DNA from 4 places in the Comamonas sp. NyZ500 genome. Region 1 is predicted to be linked to each of the others. Evidence: predicted binding sites of a transcription regulator. Region 1 holds the regulator's gene; each other region holds the start of a gene.
The links. Region 1 encodes FNR, which switches genes on or off when oxygen is low (the NO sensors DNR and NnrR bind a similar motif). Its sites were predicted from a motif close to TTGATNNNNATCAA; they were not measured.

Region 1 (3,940 bases):
GCTGTTCGATTTGGGGGCCCGGCGCTTCTATCTGTTCGGACTGGTGCTGTACCCGCAGGACTTCATCTATCTGACGGGGCTGCTGATCATCAGCGCACTGGGGCTGTTCCTGTTTACCGCCGTAGCCGGGCGTCTGTGGTGTGGCTTCTCCTGTCCGCAGACGGTCTACACCGAGATCTTCATGTGGATCGAAAGCAAGGTCGAAGGCGATCGCAGTGCCCGCATGCGTATCGACAAGAGCGGCTGGACTTTGGAGAAGATCTGGAAAAAATCGCTCAAGCAGTTTCTCTGGATCGCTCTGTCTCTTTGGACAGGTTTCACCTTTGTCGGCTACTTCGTGCCCATCCGTGAGTTGGGTGTGGAGTTGATGGCCTTCCAGGGCAGTTGGCAGATTTTCTGGGTGGCGTTCTACGGCTTCGCCACCTACGGCAACGCCGGCTATATGCGCGAGCAGGTCTGCAAGTACATGTGTCCCTATGCACGCTTTCAGAGTGCCATGTTCGACAAGGACACCATGATCGTCAGCTACGACGCCGAACGTGGTGAAGCTCGCGGCCCGCGCAAGAAAGACGTCGACTACAAGGCACAGGGCCTGGGGGACTGCATAGATTGCAAGCTTTGCGTTCAGGTCTGCCCCGTGGGCATCGATATCCGCAAAGGGTTGCAGTACGAATGCATCGGCTGCGGTCTGTGCATCGATGCCTGCAACTCCGTGATGGACAAGATGGAGTATCCGCGTGGCCTGATCCGATTGACCACTCAGAATGCCGTGGCCAAGGCCTGGAAGCAGGTGCAGGTGATTCGCCGCATTTTCCGCCCGCGTGTGCTGATCTACTCGGCCGTGCTGGTGGCCCTCAGCGCCGCCATGATCGCCAGTCTGGTGCTGCGCGAGCCGCTCAAGGTCGATGTGATTCGCGACCGTGCTGCGCTTTCGCGCATCGTGGCGGGTGGCAAGCTGGAGAACGTCTACCGTCTGCAGATCATGAACGCCACCGAGTCCGAGCAGCGCTACCGTATCAGCGCCGTGGGCCTGGAGAATCTGGAAGTCGCATCCGAGCAGGAAGTGAGCGTTGGCCCTGCAGAGACGCGCGGCATTGCGGTGCGGCTGCAGATTCCGTATGGCTCAGCAACTCCAGGCTCGCACCCCGTACACTTCAATGTGGATGCAGTGACTGCCGGAGCAGGGCGTATTTCCGAGAAGACGGTGTTCCTGGTGCCGCGTTAATGCCAGGTCTTGACGGTCTTCGTGAGCCATCACGGAGGCCGGACAAGGGCACCGCCAATCGGCAACAATTTATGCCACCCTGCCGTGTGTGCCTGGGTGGTCAGAATTTTGGAAAGAGGTTTCATCATGTCGGCAGCACAAGCCAAGGTCTCGCAAACGGCCAAGATCATCCACCCCGAGGACGGCAAGCCCTGGTGGAAGTTTGCCCATGTCTGGCTCATCATCGCCGGCCCGGTGATCGTGGTGATTGCCGGCTTTGTCACCGCATACATCGCACTGAGCAGGCCCGATCCCGTGATTGACCCTGACTACTACCGCCATGGCATGGAAATCAACCAGCGCCTGAGCGAAAGTGAAAAAAGCCTGGCCCCAGCAGTCACCGGCCGCAATCATGCGGCCACGCCAGCCAAGGACCATCCGCTGGATCGCTGAGCGCTCCGGCGCTTGCTCCGCCAAGGTCGCTTTTGCGGCCTTTTTTGTTGCCCGATATCAAAATCAGAGCGTGTTGCGTATGCTCCGCCTAACGTTGATATAGAAGTAAATGGTTTTTTGATATCCAGATGGCGCAGGATGCTACTGAAAAGAGAGTGGTTCAGGGTTTCCCGCCACGGTGCATGCCCGCAGTCCTGCATGAACGGTCACCACTGTTGTGCAAAATATGACCAAGCCCACAGCCCAAGGAGAATCAGGATGGATGCTCGACGCTGGATGTGGATTGTCTGGCCGGCCTTTCTGGCGGCGGCAATCATGGAGATGGTGGTTTTCGCTTTTGTGGACCCGCTGGATGTGCACTGGCTGGGCTCCCCCCTGGACTGGTCGCGCCAGGCCATCTATACGGTCGCTTTTTTTGCCTTCTGGGTCGTGACCCTGATCGGAGGTGCGATGACGGTGATGCTGGGTCGCTCCGTCAGCGATCTCAATGGCGGCATCGTTTCCGAGCCTCTGCCCGATTAATTCGCGCAGACAAAAAAGCCCGCTGTCCGCGGGCTTTGTCTTGAGAGTGTCTGTCGACTCGGTTCAGTTCTGGCATTGCTGGCTGTTGACGATTCGTTTGAGCGCCTCGGTATCCAGGATGCGCAGGTGGCGCTGCTTGACTTCCACAATGCCTTCCTCTGCAAATTTGGAGAAAGTGCGGCTCACGGTCTCGAGCTTGAGGCCCAGGTAACTGCCGATTTCTTCGCGCGTCATGCGCAGCACCAGTTCCGACTTGGAAAAGCCGCGTGCCGACAGGCGCTGGACCAGGTTCAACACAAAGGCCGCCAGGCGCTCTTCGGCACGCATGCTGCCCAGCAGCAGCATCACGCCATGCTCGCGCACGATTTCGCGGCTCATGACCTTGTGCACATGGTTCTGCAGGGCAGTGACCTCGCGCGAGAGCTGCTCCAGTTTGTCAAACGGCATGACGCAAACCTCGGCGTCTTCCAGGGCCACGGCATCACAAGTGTGGTGGTCGTTGACGATGCCGTCCAGACCAATGATTTCGCCAGCCATCTGAAAGCCTGTGACCTGATCGCGTCCGTCTTCGGTGGCCACGCTGGTCTTGAAGAAGCCGGTTCGAATGGCATACAGAGAGGTGAACTCTTCGCCATTGCGAAACAGCAGCCCGCCGCGCTTGACCTTGCGGCGCGTGGCCACAATCTCGTCAATGCGCTCCATTTGTTCATCGTCCAGGCCCATGGGCATGCACAGTTCACGCAGATTGCAGTTGGAGCAGGATGCTTTGATGGTCTGAAGATTCATGGGCTTTTTGCAACGGCGCAGACAGACACGGAGTGGAGAGTCGCGCTGGTCATTGACCTCGTGGTTGAAGATGAGATGGATCAAATTGTCGCAGCACTTGCCTTGAGGTCTCTTGATTTTCATCAAGGACAGGGTGATTGCCTTGGGGCACATTGCCTGTATTCGTTCAAAAACATGCGCTTTTGCCTATTTTGGGCATGATTTTCAGGATCTGATTTCCATTGAAATCTGCTCTATACAGAGTGTGGGCGCACCCTAACTCCCAGTTATGACCGCAGTCACGCCTGAGTTGCTGAGCCGCTTTGATATCCCCGGCCCACGCTACACATCGTTCCCAACAGCCGACCGTTTTGTTGAGGCTTTTGGTGCAGACGACTACATACTGGCACTCAAGCAGCGCAAGACGCATTCTGGCTCGCGCGCTTTGCCCCTGTCCGTTTATGTGCATGTGCCGTTCTGTGAGTCGCTTTGCTATTACTGCGCCTGCAACAAGATCGTGACCAAGCATCATGAGAAGGCTGCCGAGTATCTGGACTACTTGAGCCGCGAGCTGGCCATGCATACCGAGCATTGCGGCAAAGGCCAGCTCGTAAGCCAGCTGCATCTGGGCGGAGGCACACCGACCTTTTTCAGCGATGCCGAGTTGCAGCAGCTGATGGTCTTGATGCGTGAACATTTCAAGCTGGATCCCGCGGGCGAGTACTCCATCGAGGTCGATCCGCGCACCGTCAGCAACGAGCGGCTGAGAGCTCTCAAGGACATGGGGTTCAATCGCCTGAGCTTTGGCGTGCAGGACTTTGATCCCGCGGTGCAGAAAGCGGTGCACCGCGAGCAGCCCGCCGAGCAAGTATTTGCGCTGGTGGCCGAGGCGCGCCGCCTGGGCTTTGTCTCCATCAATGTGGACCTGATCTACGGGCTGCCCAGGCAGACGCCCGAGTCTTTCGCGCGCACGCTGGCACAGGTCAATGAGCTGCG
Region 2 (3,940 bases), on a different contig from region 1:
GCACGCCAATGACAGAGGTGATGCACAACCGCCGTATCGAGGGTGCCGTGGGCGATTACGCGCCGCCGCAGGATGTGAAGCCCCTGGTGCAGGCAGTGGACCTGTGGACCGAGTTCGGCGAGGGCGAGTCGCGCTTTGCCGTGCACCAGGACTTGAACTTCGATGTCTACCCGGGCGAGATTCTGGCCCTGGTGGGCGGCTCCGGCACGGGCAAGACGGTGCTGCTGCGCCAGATACTGGGGCTGCTCTCGCCATCGCGCGGCACGGTGACCGTGGATGGCCGGCCCTCGCGCGAAGTCATCAGCGGCGAGCTGGCGGCGAGTCAGGTGGGCATGCTGTTCCAGCAGGGTGCGCTGTATTCGGCCTTCAACGTGCTCGACAACATCGCGTTTGCGCTGCGTGAGCAGGGCACCTTGCCCGATGCCGTGGTGCGCGATGCGGCCATGGTCAAGCTGCAGATGGTGGGCCTCAAGCCCGAGCATGCCTCGCGCATGCCTGCGGACCTGTCGGGCGGCATGATCAAGCGTGTGGCGCTGGCGCGCGCGCTGATGATGGATCCGCCGCTGCTGCTGCTCGACGAACCCACAGCGGGGCTGGACCCCAAGGGCTCGGACGAGTTCTGCGAGCTGCTGCGCGATATTCATGCAGAGCTGGGCCTGACCGTGATCATGGTCACCCACGATCTGGATACGCTGTTCGCGCTGTCCACACGAGTGGCCGTGCTGGCCGAGAAAAAAGTGCTGTTCACCGGAGCTCCGCGCGACGTGGCCCGGATCAAGCACCCGTTTATTGAACATTTCTTCCAGGGAGAGCGTGGCCGCCGTGCCATGGCCCCGGTGCAAGGCGGCGTGGCCGCAGAGGAAAGCTGATGGAAAACAAGTCCCATGCCATGGCTGCCGGCATCTTCGTGCTGGTGGTGGCGACCCTGCTGGCAGGGCTGGCCGTCTGGCTGACGCGCGACAACCGCGAATACCAGCTCTATGAAATGTCCACCAAGGACGGAGTCAGCGGCCTGCAGCCCCAGGCCACGGTGCGTTACAAGGGTGTGCCCGTGGGCAAGGTGGTGCGCATCGGTTTTGATCCGCAGATTTCCGGCAATGTGCTGATTCGCATTGCCGTGGGCGAAGACACGCCGGTCACGCCGGCCACCTACGCCCAGCTCGGCTATCAGGGAGTGACGGGGCTGGCCCATATCCAGCTCGACGATGACAGCAAGTCTTCGCAACCGCTAAAGCCCGGGCCCAGCGGCCTGCCGCGCCTGCCCATGAAGTCATCGCCGCTGAACATGCTGGCCGACCAGGGGCCGGTGCTGCTGGAGCGGGTTGACGAAATTTCACGCCGCCTCAATTCCATGCTGGGTGAGGACAACCAGAAGCGGGTGAGCGTGGCGCTCGACAATATCGCTGCCGCATCCGGCGGGATCAAGGATCTGGCCGAGACCATGAACAAGACGGCCAAGGACTTTCCACAGATCACGGCAGATGCGCACCAGACCCTGCAGTCCCTTACCAAGGCCGGCAATGCCGCCACGGGCGTGGCGACCGATCTGCAGCAGACCGTGCGCAAGGTCAATGCCCCCGATGGCCCGCTGCAGCAGATTGCCGAGGGCACGCAGGCCCTGTCGCAGGCGGCCGAGTCGCTGGGGCGCAGCACCTTGCCGCGCATGAACGGCGCGGCCGACGATGTCTCGCGCGCCGCGCGCAGCATGGGCGCGGCCGCGGGCCGCTTCAATGACAACCCGCAATCCGTCATCTACGGCCAGGGAATGGGCTTGCCAGGCCCCGGCGAGCCCGGTTTCGTGGCTCCGGCCAAGTGAAGAAGCAACAAGGACACGACTTGCGCCAATTCGGATCGGGCAGGCAGCTTTTCGATGGAAATGCCTGCTACTCATTCTGACTGGCCTAAGTCCCAAAGGAATCAATATGGCAGACACAAAGATTTCACTCACCGGCCGCGGAGCATGGCGATTGCTGGGCGCTTCTTCCCTGGTACTGGCGCTCGCCGCCTGCTCGGGCCTGCCCACAGCACCCACGCAACCGGTGCGATATGACCTGGGCATGGCCGACCTGGCAGTGCCGGCCGCGAATGCGGCCGCACCCTCCGTGGCGCCGGTACCGCTGGTGCTGGCCGAAGTCCAGGCGCCGGGGTTGCCCGAGGGCCTGACGGCCATGTTCTACCGTCTGAACTACAGCGACAGCCAGCAACTGCGTGCCTACCAGAACGCGCGCTGGAGCCTGCCTCCCGCTCAGATGGTGGAGCAGCGCCTGCGCATGCGCCTGGGGCTGGAGCGCCCCGTGCTTTCGGGCAAGGATAATGTCCGCCCCCTGCAGGCCGACAAGCGCTCGATTGCGCAGCTGCGCGTGACGGTGGACGAGTTCAGCCAGGTCTTCGACAACGCCAGCAACAGCCGTGCGTTGCTGCGCCTGAGCGCCAGCCTGATCGGTGCCGGCGAGAGTGCCGGCAACCAATTGCTGGGCCAGAAGGTGTTCACGGTCGAAGTTCCGGCGGCCTCGGCCGACGCAGCCGGCGGTGCCCAGGCCATGGCACGCGCCGTGGACGAGGCGGCTGCCCAGCTCAGCCGCTGGTTGCAGGGTTACGGGCGCTAGGGCCCGACCAGTCCCAGGCATTTCCGCTCCCAAAGCCCTGCCATGCAGGGCTTTGTTGATTCCGGGCAAGTCCTGCTTACTCGCGCGCAGCTGCTTTGCTGATGTGGGTCAATGGCCGGGCCGGGCCTTGTTCTTAAGCTGCCAGTTCCTCAACCTCGCACAAGGAACTGCCATGGCCAGCCTCGAATGGAATGCCGCTCTCATCCTGGATTTTCCCGTCATGGACGCGATGCATGAAGAGTTCGTCACCCTGCTGGCCCAGGTGGAAGCTGCGGGCGACGAGCAGCTGTGCGCGCTCTGGGACGAGCTGATTGCCCATACCCAGCAGCACTTCGATCAGGAAGACCGCTGGATGCAGACCACGGGCTTTGCCACGGGCAACTGCCACAGCCAGCAGCACAAGGTGGTGCTGGCCGTGCTGCGCGAGGGGGCGGTCAAGGGCGGGCAGGGCGATCTGGCCACGATCCGCCATATGGCGGCCGAGCTGGGTCCGTGGTTCAGCCACCATGCGCAGAACATGGATGCCGCCCTGGCCCTGCACATGCGCCGCGCGGGCTTTGACCCGGTGACCGGCGCGGTGCTGGTGCCCGAGGCTTTGCCTGCGGAGCCGATCACTGGCTGTGGTGGTGCCTGTGGTGAAGCTGAAAAAATGGAAGTAGTAACTGCCTGAAACTGGCACGCGATAAGGCGAGAGACAGCGAGCAAGAGCCGCCGCGCAGCGAAGCTGCCGTCCCTCTTGGGGGAAGCGGCGTAGCCGCTCAGGGGGAGTATTTTTGGGGTTAAGGGTATATCGCCGGGGAGGCCAGGATGGGGAAGATCTTGATCAGGCCTCCCGCCATCACCTCGATGGCCAGCGCGGCCAGAATCAGGCCCATGAGCCGGGTCATCACATTGATGCCGGTCTTGCCCAGCACACGGGCAATCGGGTGAGCCAATGAAAAGCAGACCATGATGGCAGCGGCCACCACCACGCCATAGCCGACCAGTGCCACATGCTGCCAGATGGTGCGCGCCTGATCGGCATAGATCACCACGGTGGACATGGCGGCAGGCCCGGTCAGCAGCGGAATGGTCAGCGGTACGACGGCAATGCTGTTGCCCTCGGCGGCCTTCTCGACGCCGGCTGCCAGCGTGGCATTGTTGGGGCGGTCTTCGGCGGGGCGGGCGTTGAGCATGTTCATCGCACTGATCAGCAGCAGCAGGCCGCCGCCGACCTGAAAGCTTTGCAGCGAGATATTGAAGAACTGCAGAATCTGCAGTCCCAGCAGGGCGCAGACCGCAATCACGCAGAAGGCGGCAAAGGCGGCGGTGCGAATCGTCTGCCAGCGCTGCTC
Region 3 (3,940 bases), on a different contig from region 1:
GGTATTGAGAGGAAGTCTGCATGCAAACGAATTTGCTGAAGCCCAAGACAATCAATGTCGAGCAACTTGGTCACAACCGTGCCAAGGTTGTTCTGGAGCCGTTTGAGCGTGGCTACGGTCATACGCTGGGCAATGCCCTGCGCCGTGTTCTGCTCTCCTCCATGGTGGGTTACGCAGCGACGGAAGTGACGATTGCTGGGGTGCTGCATGAGTACTCCTCCATCGACGGTGTCCAGGAAGATGTGACCAACATCCTGCTGAACCTCAAGGGTGTGGTGTTCAAGCTGCACAATCGTGACGAAGTCACCCTGAGCCTGCGCAAGGATGGCGAAGGTGTTGTCACTGCCCGTGACATTCAGACCCCCCACGACGTAGAAATCGTCAACCCTGATCATGTGATCGCCCATCTGTCGCAAGGCGGCAAGCTGGACATGCAGATCAAGGTGGAAAAGGGCCGCGGCTATGTGCCCGGCAACGTGCGCCGCTACGGTGACGAATCGACCAAGTCGATCGGCCGTATCGTGCTCGACGCTTCGTTCTCGCCCGTCAAGCGCGTGAGCTACGCTGTCGAATCCGCACGTGTGGAACAGCGTACCGATCTGGACAAGCTGGTTCTGGAAATCGAAACCAACGGTGCCATCACCGCTGAAGACGCAGTGCGTGCATCCGCCAAGATCCTGGTGGAGCAGCTGGCAGTGTTTGCCCAGCTCGACGGTGGCGATATCGCCAGCGTGTTCGACGCTCCTGCCGGTGGCCGCGGCGCTGCCACGTCGTTCGATCCCATCCTGCTGCGTCCTGTGGACGAGCTCGAGCTCACCGTGCGTTCTGCCAACTGCCTCAAGGCAGAGAACATCTACTACATCGGTGACCTCATCCAGCGTACCGAAAACGAGCTGCTCAAGACTCCCAACCTGGGTCGCAAGTCGCTCAACGAGATCAAGGAAGTTCTGGCTTCCCGCGGTCTGACTCTGGGCATGAAGCTTGAAAACTGGCCACCCGCTGGCCTGGAAAAGCGTTAATTGCTACAATAGAGGACTTTGCTGGAGTTGATCCGGCAAAGTCCAAGTGCCTCGGGCAGTACCTGATACGGCTGCCTGATTTAATTTAGAAAAGATCTCCGGATAAAAACGGGGAGCAAAGGAAAAGCACCATGCGTCACGGCAACGGCCTCCGCAAACTGAACCGCACTTCTGCACACCGCAAGGCAATGCTGCAGAACATGATGAACTCGCTGATCGAGCACGAAGCAATCAAGACCACGGTCCCCAAGGCCAAGGAACTGCGTCGCGTCATCGAGCCCATGATCACTCTGGCCAAGGTTGATACCGTGGCTAACCGTCGTCTGGCTTTCGACCGCCTGCGCGACCGCGACAGCGTGACCAAGCTGTTCAACGTGCTGGGTCCCCGCAACGCTCAGCGTCCCGGTGGCTACACACGTATCCTGAAGATGGGCTTCCGCGTGGGCGACAACGCTCCCATGGCCTATGTGGAACTGGTCGAGCGCGCTGAAGAAGCCGCTGCAGCAGCTGAATAAGCCAGGGCAGGCTGCAAAGCCTGCTATAATTTGGAAATACCGCGCGATGGAGCAGTCTGGTAGCTCGTTGGGCTCATAACCCAAAGGTCGGAGGTTCAAATCCTTCTCGCGCAACCAAATTGAAAAGGTCACGACATTGTCGTGACCTTTTTTTTGTCCATTTTCCATTGAAGGGCGGCGGCGCTGGTATCAGCTCGTCATACCTCCCGGCGCTGTGCCCGAGCGCCGGCTCAGATGCTCGCGCACCCGGCTGGCAATCACCTGGGCGATTTCCGGGCTCAGTACCTCGCTGATATGCAGTACCTCGGTGTAGTGCAGATAGAGCAGGCCGCGCAAGGTCCTGAATGCCGTCTCATGCTCGGCACCGCAGATGCCGGCATCGTTGGCCAGCACGCGTTCGACGGCACCGGGGTCGAGCAGCCGGATCTTGCAGATAGCAGCCTGATGCAGTATCGCTAGATCTATTTCTTCAAGGCGGCTTTCCCATTCATCGGGCAGGAATCGGTTCGCTGGCATTTAGAGTGTCTCTCCTGCTGAATCCATGGGCATGTGCCCAATGCTTGAATACTGACACGTACGAGGTCTTGCCATCGGTTTTGCTTCTGCAAGTCTTGCCGTCGATCAAACTTTGGCAACGTAAAAGTCGGCCTGGAGTCGAAGCCATGCGGCACTGCATCATGATGCCAGTCTGTGACCCGAGCGCCAATGTCCGTCGGGGACTCCTGGCTTTTGCTGAGCTGAGGTATGGTGTCTCGATGCGCTGCAGGTAAAGAAAAGGACTTCTATGTTCGAGAAGATCGTCTCGATGTTCCGTTACTTCAAATCGGCCGTTCCGTTTCGGGTCGTGCCTGCACTGATTTCCACCCTGGTGCTGACCGGTCTGCTGCTGACGCCGGTACCTGCGGGACTGGACAGCAAGGCCTGGCAACTGGTGGCCATCTTTCTGACGACCATCGTGGCGATCATCCTCAAGGTCATGCCCATAGGCGTGATGGCATTGATGGCGATTGTCATCGTGTCGCTGTCCCAGGTCACCTCCAGTTCGTCCAAAGGTGCGATCACGGATGCGCTGAGCAGCTTTGCGAATCCCCTGATCTGGCTGATCGTGGTGGCGGTTCTGATATCGCGCGGTCTCAAGAAGACGGGGCTCGGCAACCGCATCGGATTGCTGTTCATTGCGCTGATGGGCAAGCGCACCATAGGCATAGGTTACGGACTCGCGATCTGCGAGCTGGTACTGGCCCCGTTCACGCCCAGCAACACGGCACGCGGCGGCGGCATCGTGCATCCGATCATGAAGTCCATCGCCAATGCCTTTGAATCGGATCCGGCCAAGGGAACGCAAGGCAAGGTCGGGACCTATCTGGCGCTGGTCAACTACCATTCCAATCCGATCACCTCGGCGATGTTCCTGACCGCGACGGCGCCCAATCCGCTGGTCGTGGACCTGGTGGCCAAGGCCACGGGTCAGTCCCTGCACCTGAGCTGGACAAGTTGGGCTCTGTACATGCTGCTGCCAGGGCTGCTGTGTCTGCTGTTGATGCCGCTGGCGATCTATCTGCTGTCGCCACCCGAACTCAAGGCCACGCCCAATGCCGTGGAGTACGCGCGCGCCGAGATGGCAGGCATGGGCCCGCTGTCAGGCAAGGAGCGCGTGATGCTCGGCACCTTCGGCGTGATGCTGCTGCTATGGGCGAATGTGCCGCAAATGCTGTTCGGCCCGGCGTTCACGCTGGACCCGACCGTGGTGGCTTTTCTCGGTTTGTTCGCCCTGATCATCACGGGGACCATCGATTGGGATGATGTGCTGTCCGAGAAAAGCGCCTGGGACACCCTGATCTGGTTCGGTGCCTTGGTCATGCTGGCCGAGCAGCTCAACAAGCTCGGTGTGGTCGCCTGGTTTGCCGAGGGCTTGAAGAGCGCCATCGTCGCCAGCGGCCTGGACTGGCTGCCCGTGGCCGCCATTCTGGTGGGCGTTTTCGTCTTCTCGCACTATCTGTTTGCCAGCACCACGGCCCATATCAGCGCCATGATGCTGGCCTTTCTGACCGTGGGCGCGCAACTGATCCCGGCTGACTACGTCGTCCCCTTCATGCTGATGATGACGGCCGGTTCGGCCATCATGATGACGCTGACGCACTACGCGACCGGCACTTCACCCATCATCTTCGGCAGCGGCTATGTGACTCTAGGTGTCTGGTGGCGCGTGGGGGCTGCGATGTGCGTGCTGGAGTTGCTGATCTTCGCTGTCGTCGGCAGCGCCTGGTGGAAGTTGCTGGGGCTGTGGTGAGCCGCGCTGTCAGCTGCTCGTGCACAGGGGCTCGCCCAGAGACAGCATGAGCCGGTTGGCCCAGTTGAAGAAGGCAGTGCCCTGCAGCGCATCGGAGATGGCCGCGTCATCCAGGC
Region 4 (3,940 bases), on a different contig from region 1:
CATGGGCAGAGGGGGGAATTGAGGTCAATCAATCTTTGGGAAGCATGTCATGCATAAACGGAATGGCTGCCTGACAGCATGGGCGCGCAGGCCGCCAGGACAGTGCGCCCCTATACTTGTGGTCTCATGATTCGCTGGTTGATCGTCATTTTTCTGGCCCTGTTGCTCGTCAACGGGCTGCACGGCTGGCTGCAGCGCATAGGGCTGGGGCGTCTGCCCGGCGACTTCCGTTTCCGGCTGTTCGGCAAGGAATTTTTTCTGCCCGTGGCCAGTACGGTGCTGCTCAGTGTGGTGGCGGCGCTGATTGCCCGCTTTGTGAAGCTCTGAGAGCGTAAACACGTTCTGAGGCTGGCCGACTTGAATCTGCAGGCTTTGGCTGCACATACGGACCTGAGCCCGAGCAGTGCCTGCTGGCACCGTCAGGCATTGCCAAAGAAAGTACGACTTACGCAAAGCGGGTTCAGGCAAGGCGACTGTCCCAGGAGGCAGGCCGTTGTCGCATTCTTGTTTGCGTAAATCCTAGAAAGGTTGCCCCTGTGTCCGAATCCCTGCACTACGTCTGTCCTCATTGCCACACCACCAATCGCATTGCCAGCGACCAACTGGGCAATCAGCCCGATTGCGGCAGCTGCCACCAGCCGCTGGTGACGGGCGAGCCCGTGGCGCTGGACAACGACAGCTTTGCCCGGCACACCGGCCGCAGCCAGTTGCCCGTGGTCGTGGATTTCTGGGCCCCCTGGTGCGGCCCCTGCCGCATGATGGCGCCGGCCTTTGCCCAGGCGGCCCAGCAACTGGCGGGGCAGGCGCAACTGGCCAAGCTCGATACCGAGGCTTATCCACAGGCCGCAGCACCCTTGGGCATTCGCAGCATTCCGACCATGGTGGTTTTCAAGGAAGGCAAGGAACTGGCACGCATCTCCGGGGCACTGCCGGCCTCGGAGATCGTGCGCTGGGTGCGCTCGGTGATCTGAGCGGCGGCTTCGCGCGAGCCGGCCCGCTCACCCGGCCCCGGCCCCGGTTCGGGGCCGGTTAGCCTGGCTCAGGCGGCGATGTCCAGCACCACGCGGCCTTCGATCTTGCCTTCGTGCATGCGGGCAAAGATGTCGTTGATGTTTTCCAGCTTGTCGGTGGATACGGTGGCCTTGACCTTGCCCTGAGCGGCAAAGTCCAGCGACTCCTGCAGGTCCAGGCGCGTGCCGACGATGGAGCCGCGCACCGTGATGCCCTTGAGCACCATGGAGAAGATCGGCAGCGGAAAATCGCCGGGTGGCAGGCCGTTGAGCGAAATCGTGCCGCCGCGGCGCACCATGCCCAGAGCCTGCTCGAAAGCCTTGGGCGACACGGCCGTGACCAGCACGCCGTGGGCGCCTTCAATCTCTCTTTGCAGATAGGCCGCCGGGTCGGTGTTCATGGCGTTGACGGTGACGGTTGCGCCCAGCTGGCGCGCCAGCGCGAGCTTGCTGTCGTCGATGTCGACCGCCGCGACATTGAAGCCCATGGCCTTGGCATATTGCACGGCCATATGGCCCAGGCCGCCGATGCCGGAAATCACCACCCAGTCGCCGGGCTTGGCGTCGGTGACCTTCAGGCCCTTGTACACCGTGACCCCGGCGCAGAGCACGGGAGCGACGTCGATAAAGCTCACATTGGACGGCAGATGGCCCACATAGTTGGGGTCGGCCAGTGCGTAATCGGCAAAGCCGCCATTGACCGAATAGCCGGTATTGGTCTGAGATTCGCACAAGGTTTCCCAGCCGCCTATGCAGTGGCGGCAGAAGCCGCAGGCGCTGTGCAGCCAGGGCACGCCCACGCGATCCCCTTCCTTGACATGCTTGACGTTCTTGCCCACCGCAGCCACATGGCCCACGCCCTCATGGCCGGGAATGAAGGGCGGATGAGGCTTGACGGGCCAGTCGCCTTCGGCCGCATGCAGATCGGTGTGGCAGACGCCGGAGGCGGCAATCTTGACCAGGATCTGATCGTCTGCCGGTCGAGGGACCGGCATTTCTTCGATCGTGAGCGGCTTCCCGAAGGAACGCACCACGGCGGCTTTCATGGTCTGGGGTAAGGACATCAGAGCACCTCCTTGAAGCAAGAGGGCAAGGCCGTGGCCTGTGGGCCGGACACTTGCCCGTCAAAGAACCATACCGGTATGGAATGGGTGTTGCAGCGGGCTTCGTGACCCGCTGCATGGCCCGGGCGGAGCGAACCGCCGTAGCCGTCTCGTACTGTGCAATGGCTGCAGCATACCTTCTTTGACTTAACTCAAGCCGTGCTCATCCCTGCCTTCTGGACCTCGGCGCGCGGACGGCTAGGCGCCGTCTTCCAGATAGGCGGCAATCGCCTGCTCGCGCGCCTTGCTCACCGCGTCGCCGATGGCCTTGCCCTTGAGGCCGCGCTGCGCTGCGGCCTGGGCCACCGGGCCGGTTTCCACGGCCAGAGCCGCTTTCAGGGCATTGCCCAGGCGCTGGCGCTGCGGATAGGCCGCATCTTCAAAGCCCAGACGTCCGCGCGCGTCGCATTCGCAGGCCTGCAGGGCTTCCTCGAAGCGCTGGGGCTTGCGTATGGCATCGCAGCGCTCGAGCAGCCGCAGCAGGGCGGCGGCATTGAGCTCGTGGCTGCGGTGGATGTTGCCATGCTCGCGCGCCACGACCTCGGCCAGCTCCTTGCAGTCGTTGGGCACGCGCCAGCGCTCGCAGACCTGCAGCAGCAGGCGGGCGCTGCGCTGCTCATGGCCGATATGGCGGGGCAGCACATCGGCCGGCGTGGTGCCCTTGCCGAAGTCATGGCAGAGGCAGGCAAAACGCACGGACAGCGGTGCCTGCAAGCGCGCCGACATGTCCAGCACCATCATGGCATGCACGCCGCAATCGATCTCGGGGTGGTATTCGGCGCGCTGGGGCACGCCCCAGAGCTTGTCGAGTTCGGGCAGCAGCCGGACCAGCGCCCCGCATTCGCGCAGGATCTCGAACATGCGCGAGGGCCGCTCCTCCATCAGGCCGCGGCTGATTTCCTGCCACACGCGCTCGGGCACCAGGGCATCGACCTCTCCGGCCGCCACCATCTCGCGCATGAGTTCCATGGTCTCGGGCGCGACGGAAAAATCGGTGAAGCGCGCCGCAAAGCGGGCCAGACGCAGAATGCGTACCGGGTCTTCGCGGAAGGCATCGGTCACATGGCGCAGCACGCGATTCTTCAGATCCTGCTGGCCGTGGTAGGGATCCACCAGATCTTCGAGGTCGCCGTTGCCTGTCCAGTCTGCGGGAGCTGCGATGGAGTTGATGGTGAGATCGCGCCGCGCCAGGTCTTCTTCCAGCGTCACATCGGCGGCGGTGTGGACCACAAAGCCGCGATAGCCCATGCCGTTCTTGCGCTCGGTGCGTGCCAGCGCATATTCCTCATGGGTCCGGGGGTGCAGAAACACCGGAAAGTCGCGCCCCACGGGCACGAAGCCGCGCGCGCTCATCTGCTCCGGCGTGGCGCCAACCACCACCCAGTCCGTATCGTTGACGGGCAGGCCCAGCAATGCATCGCGCACCGCACCGCCTACCTTGAAAACCTTGAATTCACTCATGCTGCAATGGTAGTGGCTGCGAGCCGGCCTGCAGATACCGCAATCGCGGGAGCCAGGCCTCAGCGCTGCTGGCGATAGGGCTCTTCAAACTGCAGAAAGTCCTGCTCGGCCAGCGCGGCCTGAATCCATTCCTGGGTGGCTGGCAACTGGGTGACGCGCTGCACATAGGCGCGCACGGGGGCCGAGGTCGGCAGGCCGTAGCTGTTGATGCGCATGCACACCGGCGCAAAAAACGCATCGGCAATGCTGAACTGGTCGAACAGCATGGGGCCGCTGGCAGCGCTCAGCAGCGGGGTCCAGAGCTCTTCGAGTTGCTGGACATCGCTGCGCAGATCGGCATGCTCGGCCCAGAGCCGGGCGCCGGTT

Region 2: a site for FNR is predicted at 2,705-2,718, ahead of JAO85_RS11040 (hemerythrin domain-containing protein). Genes of this name have one in related genera too.
Region 3: a site for FNR is predicted at 2,146-2,159, ahead of JAO85_RS07200 (DASS family sodium-coupled anion symporter). Genes of this name have one in related genera too.
Region 4: a site for FNR is predicted at 2,256-2,269, ahead of adhP (alcohol dehydrogenase AdhP). Genes of this name have one in related genera too.

The regions. Positions count from the first base shown of each region.
Region 1 covers NZ_JAEIJE010000001.1:251,857-255,796, forward strand. The annotation lists gene ccoG (cytochrome c oxidase accessory protein CcoG) at 1-1,225, shown strand, start outside; gene JAO85_RS01160 (FixH family protein) at 1,352-1,657, shown strand; gene JAO85_RS01165 (hypothetical protein) at 1,916-2,179, shown strand; gene fnr (fumarate/nitrate reduction transcriptional regulator Fnr) at 2,243-2,965, opposite strand; gene hemN (oxygen-independent coproporphyrinogen III oxidase) at 3,234-3,940, shown strand, end outside.
Region 2 covers NZ_JAEIJE010000005.1:303,457-307,396, forward strand. The annotation lists gene JAO85_RS11025 (ABC transporter ATP-binding protein) at 9-869, shown strand; gene JAO85_RS11030 (MlaD family protein) at 869-1,816, shown strand; gene JAO85_RS11035 (ABC-type transport auxiliary lipoprotein family protein) at 1,923-2,606, shown strand; gene JAO85_RS11040 (hemerythrin domain-containing protein) at 2,779-3,276, shown strand; gene JAO85_RS11045 (MarC family protein) at 3,386-3,940, opposite strand, start outside.
Region 3 covers NZ_JAEIJE010000003.1:330,167-334,106, reverse strand. The annotation lists gene rpoA (DNA-directed RNA polymerase subunit alpha) at 21-1,019, shown strand; gene rplQ (50S ribosomal protein L17) at 1,151-1,534, shown strand; tRNA gene JAO85_RS07210 (tRNA-Met) at 1,575-1,651, shown strand; gene JAO85_RS07205 (hypothetical protein) at 1,724-2,050, opposite strand; gene JAO85_RS07200 (DASS family sodium-coupled anion symporter) at 2,319-3,824, shown strand; gene JAO85_RS07195 (alkylhydroperoxidase domain protein) at 3,834-3,940, opposite strand, start outside.
Region 4 covers NZ_JAEIJE010000003.1:147,770-151,709, reverse strand. The annotation lists gene JAO85_RS06415 (DUF2905 domain-containing protein) at 127-327, shown strand; gene trxC (thioredoxin TrxC) at 537-971, shown strand; gene adhP (alcohol dehydrogenase AdhP) at 1,040-2,074, opposite strand; gene JAO85_RS06400 (multifunctional CCA addition/repair protein) at 2,312-3,574, opposite strand; gene JAO85_RS06395 (glutathione S-transferase family protein) at 3,634-3,940, opposite strand, start outside.